2 regions of the Bacillus sp. EB106-04-04-XG123 genome follow, and region 1 is predicted to be linked to the other one. Evidence: riboswitches for the same ligand, from Rfam matches in the RefSeq annotation. Region 1 holds a riboswitch; the other holds the start of a gene.
What was found. A riboswitch is a leader RNA that binds a small molecule or an ion and turns the genes downstream of it on or off. The one in region 1 is predicted to bind glycine.

Region 1 (3,422 bases):
CTCGATGCCTGTGTCTTGTCTTCGGTTTCGAATCATCACTTTATTGACGAGCTGTTTTAATCGGTCATGGTCTTCAAGCTGCAAGTCCTTTTTGGCAAAGATATCTTTAAATTGATGTTCATTTCCTAGGTGGCCCGGCTTCAGAAGGGAAACGAGATTAAATATTTCTCCGATCCGGTTTTGAATAGGTGTCGCTGTCAGCAGCAGACAGAACTTCTTATTCAGGTTTCTCACAAATTCATAGTTTTTCGTTTTATTGTTTTTCAGTTTGTGTGCTTCATCGATAATGACCATATCGTAGGCAATCGATAAAATCGTGTCTCGATGCGGCTGTCTTTTGGCTGTGTCAATGGAAGAAACGACTACGTCGCACTGCTCCCACACATAGCTCTTTTTTTGTTCAACAGCATCAATATAAAATTTCGTCCGCAGCTCCTGTACCCACTGAGATACAAGGGAGGCGGGGACGAGAATAAGAATTTTTTTGGCAAGTCCACGAATCATGTATTCTTTGATAATGAGTCCTGCTTCCACGGTTTTTCCCAGTCCCACTTCATCTGCTAGAATGGCTTTCCCATTCATTTCTTCTACGACTCTTCTGGCTACTTCGAGCTGGTGCTGTAAAGGTGTGAATGCAGGCAGGTGCGCAGGAGCTTGCAGCCCCTCGAATGAATCAATGGCTGTGACTTTTTGAACCTGCGTCGCTAATCGATACATATCCCAGTTCGCCCAGGGGCCGTCTGATGAAAGCCGCTGCTGAAATTCATTTGCCCATTCCTGATCAAAAATCGTTTGAATATTCAATGTGGTCGCCTGCCTTTCTAGTAGGGTCTGATAAATTGTTCTGTTTTTAAACGCTTCATTTTTTAAGAGGTCTCTAAAAGACTAGATATATGAATAAAAGCGAACGATATCGAAAGGTTATTTTAAAAATGTTAATGATTTTTCTGTTGCTCTCCATCCATTTCTAATGGTAGGATGTTGATAAGTGATCTAGAAAATAAGCCACCCATTTTGATAGTATGTCCAATAAATGTGAAAAATATGAGCGGATGATGGTATGGGGAGAGACTTGGCGGTTATTTTGCACTGGCAGGCGCCGAAGGAGCAAGCTGAATGATTCAGTGAATCTCTCAGGCAAAAGTACTCTTACCGGACGCAACTCTGGAGAGTGTTTGCTGATCGTTTTAGCAAACCACCAAAGGGGAAAACGCACAATGATGTTGTGCTGTAAACTTTCAGGTGCAAGGACAGAGACCTCTTTTTGATAAAAGGGAGCGCTCTGTCCTTTTTTGCTGTGATTTTTTTCTGAAAATTCAGCTTGCATTTGCACTAAAAAAAGGGGGAAACGATTGATGTTGAAACGAACACCGCTTTTTCATGCGTATGAAACGTTTGGCGCAAAAACCATTGACTTCGGGGGCTGGGAATTACCTGTCCAATTTTCTTCCATTAAAGAAGAACATGAAGCTGTTCGAACAAAAGCAGGGCTTTTTGATGTGTCTCACATGGGTGAGGTGGACGTCAAAGGTCAAGATGCCCTTCCTTTTTTACAAAGGTTATTAACCAATGATGTGTCTAAGCTGACAGACGGTAAGGCACTATATACAGCCATGTGTTATGAAGATGGCGGAACGGTAGATGACCTGCTCGTCTACCAAAAAGAAAAGAACCACTATTTACTTGTCATCAACGCATCAAATATCGATAAAGACGTGGATTGGCTTTTGAAGCACCAAGAGAAGGATGACGTATTGATCAAAAATATATCTGATCAAACCGCCTTGCTAGCGCTTCAAGGACCTCTTGCTGCTGACATCATCAAAGAGGTGGCGGATGAAGAGGTGACATCGCTTAAACCTTTTACGTTTTTATCAAAAGCTGAGGTCGCAAATAAAGAAGTGCTCGTTTCTAGAACAGGTTACACAGGGGAAGATGGCTTTGAAATCTACTGCCAGTCAGAAGATGCGGTCGACCTTTGGTCCGCTTTATTAGAAGCGGGGCAGCCAAAAGGATTAATACCGTGCGGACTCGGTGCACGTGATACCTTGAGATTTGAAGCAAGGCTTCCGCTTTATGGCCAGGAGCTGACAAAGGATATTTCTCCATTAGAAGGCGGAATTGGTTTTGCTGTCAAAACGGATAAAGAAGCTGATTTTATCGGAAAAGCAGCACTTAAAAAACAAAAAGAAGAGGGACTGAAGCGAAAGCTTGTCGGCATTGAAATGATTGAAAAAGGGATTCCGCGTACAGATTATCCAGTCTTTTCAGGAGAAAAGCAGGTTGGGTTTGTCACAACGGGCACTCAATCCCCAACATTAAAGAAAAATGTCGGGCTTGCTTTGATCGAAACCTCAGAAGCGGAGCTTGGGGCAGAGGTGGAAGTACAAGTTCGCAAAAAACGTCTAAAAGCCAAAATCGTCACAACACCATTTTATAAAAGAACCAAATAACGAGGGGGAATAGAGGATGAAGCACAGATATTTGCCGCAAACAGAGCAAGATCAGAAAGAAATGCTGGATGTCATCGGCGTTCAGTCGATTGATGAGCTTTTTTCAGATATCCCAGAGAAGGTGAGATTCAAAGGAGCATACAACATCAAAGAAGCCGCATCTGAAACAGCGCTTGTCAGGGAATTATCCCGGCTAGCTGCAAAGAATAAGGATACAGTTTCCTATGCATCGTTTCTTGGTGCTGGTGTATATGATCATTACCAGCCTGTCATTGTCGATCATGTTATCTCACGCTCTGAATTTTATACAGCGTATACACCTTATCAGCCGGAGATTTCGCAAGGTGAATTGCAAGCGATCTTTGAATTTCAAACAATGATTGCTGAGCTGACTGGTATGGATCTAGCCAATTCCTCAATGTATGATGGCGGGACGGCACTAGCAGAAGCGGCAATGCTTGCTGCGGGACACACAAAGAAGAAAAAAGTGGTGGTTTCTGAAACGGTTCACCCTGAATCAAGAGCGGTGCTGAAAACATACGCCAAAGGACAAAACATTGAAGTTGTTGAAGTGCCTGCGAAAAAAGGGCAGACAGATTTAGCTGCACTGGAAAAGGCCGTCTGCGATGATACAGCAGCAGTTCTCGTGCAATATCCAAACTTTTTTGGTGTCGTCGAGCCGTTAAAAGACATTGAACCCATTGCACATAAAGGAAAAAGCCTGTTCATTGTCTCTAGCAATCCCCTCGCACTCGGGCTATTGACGCCGCCTGGTAAACTTGGGGCAGACATTGTCGTTGGTGATGCGCAGCCGTTCGGTATCCCGGCGGCATTTGGCGGACCTCACTGCGGATATTTTGCTGTGACGAAAAAGTTGATGAGAAAAGTGCCAGGTCGTTTAGTCGGGCAGACAGAAGATGAAAATGGTGTTCGTGGATTTGTCCTGACTCTTCAAGCGCGTGAGCAGCA
Region 2 (3,422 bases), on a different contig from region 1:
CTGGAGATGAGGAAGATGAACTGGAGGCAAAGCAATATCGGACCTTTACTGATTCGACATTAGCCAATACGGTGAGTACGATTTTGTCCATTATTGCCATCGGTATAACCATCGTCACCGAGCAGCCACTCTGGTTGATTCTGGTCAATGCTGCTTTATTTATCGTCACCATTATCAGTTCTTATGCAGCGATATCCGTCCTCAAACTTGTCTATCCTAATCGCAATCTGCCAAATCCGTCCGACAAAGACTATAGTAAAAAGCTGCTCGCCATTTCAGACGAAGGGGAAAAGCATGTCATGCTTGGCGGACTGTTTCACACGTATCAAATGATGAATATTCTATTGACCAGTGCCATGTTTATTTTGATTGTGTATTCCCTTGGAGCCAATCACTCTCAGCTGTTCTCGATCGTGGTCATTGGGGTTGTTTTGATCATTTTGAATGCAAATTATGTGCTAAAGATTAGAAATCGTTAAATGATAAAAAGCACAGCTCTGTCAAAAGGCTGTGCTTTTTCCGTCCGTTACGAAGCACGGCGTTTCTTTCGTGCATAAATCAAAAATAAGAAACCAAACCATACCGGTGTCAATAGTAGCGCAGGACGTGTTGCATCTGCGAAGAGCATGATCACGAGAATGGCTGCAAAGAGCGCAAGAACGCAAATATTCACAAAAGGTGTGAACGGTGCTTTAAAGGTAGATGCTGCATGCAGTTCAGGCCGTGTTTTTTTATATTTCAAATGACAAATTAAAATAATACTCCATACCCAAATGAAACAAATGGCACTAATCGTCGTAACAATCCCAAAGGCTTGTTCGGGAATCAGCTTGCTTAAAAGAGCACCGACCGATACTACAATCGTTGAAACGAATAGCGCATTACTAGGGACAGCGTGCTTGTTCAAACGTCCAAAGGAAGCTGGCCCCTGCTTTTGATGACTGAGATTATACAGAATACGGCTTGTCGAGAACATGCCGCTATTACAAGCTGATGCCGCAGACGTCAACACAACAAAATTGATAAGCCCCGCTGCTACTGGTATCCCAATGAGCCCAAAGGTTTTCACAAAAGGACTTTCTGATGCACTGAGCTCAGTCCATGGGTTGATACATAGTAAAACAAAGATCGCACCCACATAGAAAAATAGAATTCTTAATGGAATCTTATTAATCGCAGAGGGAATGTTTTTTTGCGGATTGGCTGTTTCTGCTGCGGATACGCCAACCAGTTCAACTCCCACATACGCAAAAATCACCATCTGGAATGACAGCAAGAAGCCTGTGACACCATTCGGGAATAACCCGCCATGAGACCATAAATTCGTTACTGTCACCGGTCCGGCATCGGTTTGAAAACCAATGATTAAAAGAACAATTCCAACACCGATCAATAATAGAATCGTAATCACTTTAATGAGTGCAAACCAAAATTCCATTTCTCCGAAAAGCTTCACTGTTAGTAGATTCAATCCTAGTAAAATCAACAAACAAATGATGGCAGGAATCCATTGCGGAATGTCAAACCAATACTGTACATACACCCCAACCGCAATGACATCCGCCATCGCTGTCATAATCCAGCAAAACCAATATGTCCACCCTGTCACAAAAGATGCCCACGGGCCGAGATAGTCCTCTGCAATATCGGTTAATGACTGATAGCCTGCCTTCGATAGAAGCAATTCTCCAAGTGCCCTCATGACAAAAAAGATGGCCATTCCGACAATTAAATAAGCAAAAATGATTGATGGACCTGCCAATTGAATGGCTTTTCCAGAGCCTAAAAACAGCCCTGTTCCAATGGTTCCGCCAATGGCAATCAATTGTACATGACGGTTTGATAAATCTCGTTTTAATTCTTGTTGTGCCAATGCTAACACCCTCCTACGACACGATCTTATACTGAAATAATGAACTCTTTAAAAAGTCCATAAAAAAAGAGATTGGATGCGCTCCAATCTCACGGTCATAAAAGAATAGCAAAATAGAGAAAAGTAATACACGGCATCATCCATGTATCACAAATACAATATTTCGTACTCTTCTGTCCTTTTGCCTGAGATTGTGAACCCTTCGGCGCCGCACATACATGCGGTCTCTCCAGAAGCTGCTCCTGCTATAGTGTGACCCACAGCAATCATAGCCTTCGTTATTTAATTAAAATGTTGCTATTTCTGAATAATTTTATATTTTACGCCTCAATCAGAAAGCTGTCAATGGTAATCTTTTATGATTTACAGTGATACCCATATGTCTTCACTTCATCAATCCCCCCTAATTCATGTATAATAAACCAAAAGATGTTCGGCTCGTCTGATGGAGAAATCCCTCTTGATCATGAACAAAGTTAGGCAATCCATTGAAGTTGGTGAAGATAAATGAAAAAAATGAACAAACAGCGTGTCACATTACAGGAAGTCGCCAAGCATGCCGGTGTCTCGACTTCAACGGCATCACTCGTTGTTCGAAACAATCCTAGAATTTCTGAAGCCACTCGAAACAAAGTGCTTCAATCCATGGAGGATTTAGGATACGTATACGACCGCGTTGCTGCCAACATGCGGTCAAAAAGCTCAAATATCGTTGGTGTGATTGTGACGGATATTTCTAACACCTTTATTTCGGAGTTTTTAATTGGCGTGCAAACCACGCTTGAATCATTGGGCTATACCGTTTTACTTGGTACGACCTTTGACAGTGTCGACAAACAGGAGCGGCTCATTTCCACCATGGTAGAGCACCGAGTGGGCGGAATTATTTTAAACCCAGCTTCGAAAAGCTCTGCTCGAACCGTCAAACAATTAAATCAAATTCGCACGCCAAAAGTACTGGCAAATCGTGAATTATCAGATGTGCAATGTGATTATGTCGGTGTTGATTATGAACAAGGTACTTGGATGGCGGTTCATCATCTTCTTCAAAAGGGACATCGGCGCATCGCCTTCTTAGGGGGGATCAAGACCTCATCGACTTGGATTGAGCGGATGAAAGGTTTCAAAAGAGCCCATGACGAAGAAAATGCGGCAATTGATGATTCCCTTATTATTGATATCGTACCTACTCGTGAAGGCGGGAAAGAAGCACTCGCTCAAGTGATGGATCAATCCGAGCCTCCTACCGCTATTTTTTGTTTTAGTGACTTAGTTGCATTTGGAGTCATGCAAGAACTATCAGCACGGGGCATCCAGCCAGGTGAAGATATTGATGTGGTTGGATTCGATAATGTTCCTGAAGCGGAGATGTACCATCCGCCGCTCACCACTGTTTCTTCCTTCCCCCGATCCATCGGGGCAAAAGCAGCGAACCTTTTATATCATAAAATGCACGAGCAGGATGAAGAGCTGCAGCGATTGATTTTAAAGCCTCAACTTCATATTAGAGAAACCTCTCCATCATGATGAAAAGAGAATTGTGTGCAGC

Region 2: it holds a riboswitch for glycine, as region 1 does, so the genes downstream of both, AC3WTB_RS09730 (amino acid permease) here and gcvT (glycine cleavage system aminomethyltransferase GcvT) in region 1, are expected to answer to the same signal.

Annotation. Positions count from the first base shown of each region.
Region 1 is NZ_JBYTDZ010000003.1:351,067-354,488, reverse strand. Features, by position in the region: gene AC3WTB_RS12325 (DEAD/DEAH box helicase) at 1-804, opposite strand, end outside; glycine riboswitch at 1,053-1,159, shown strand; glycine riboswitch at 1,163-1,256, shown strand; gene gcvT (glycine cleavage system aminomethyltransferase GcvT) at 1,356-2,453, shown strand; gene gcvPA (aminomethyl-transferring glycine dehydrogenase subunit GcvPA) at 2,470-3,422, shown strand, end outside.
Region 2 is NZ_JBYTDZ010000002.1:852,778-856,199, forward strand. Features, by position in the region: gene AC3WTB_RS09725 (DUF3169 family protein) at 1-479, shown strand, start outside; gene AC3WTB_RS09730 (amino acid permease) at 527-1,873, opposite strand; glycine riboswitch at 2,037-2,116, opposite strand; gene AC3WTB_RS09735 (LacI family DNA-binding transcriptional regulator) at 2,381-3,400, shown strand.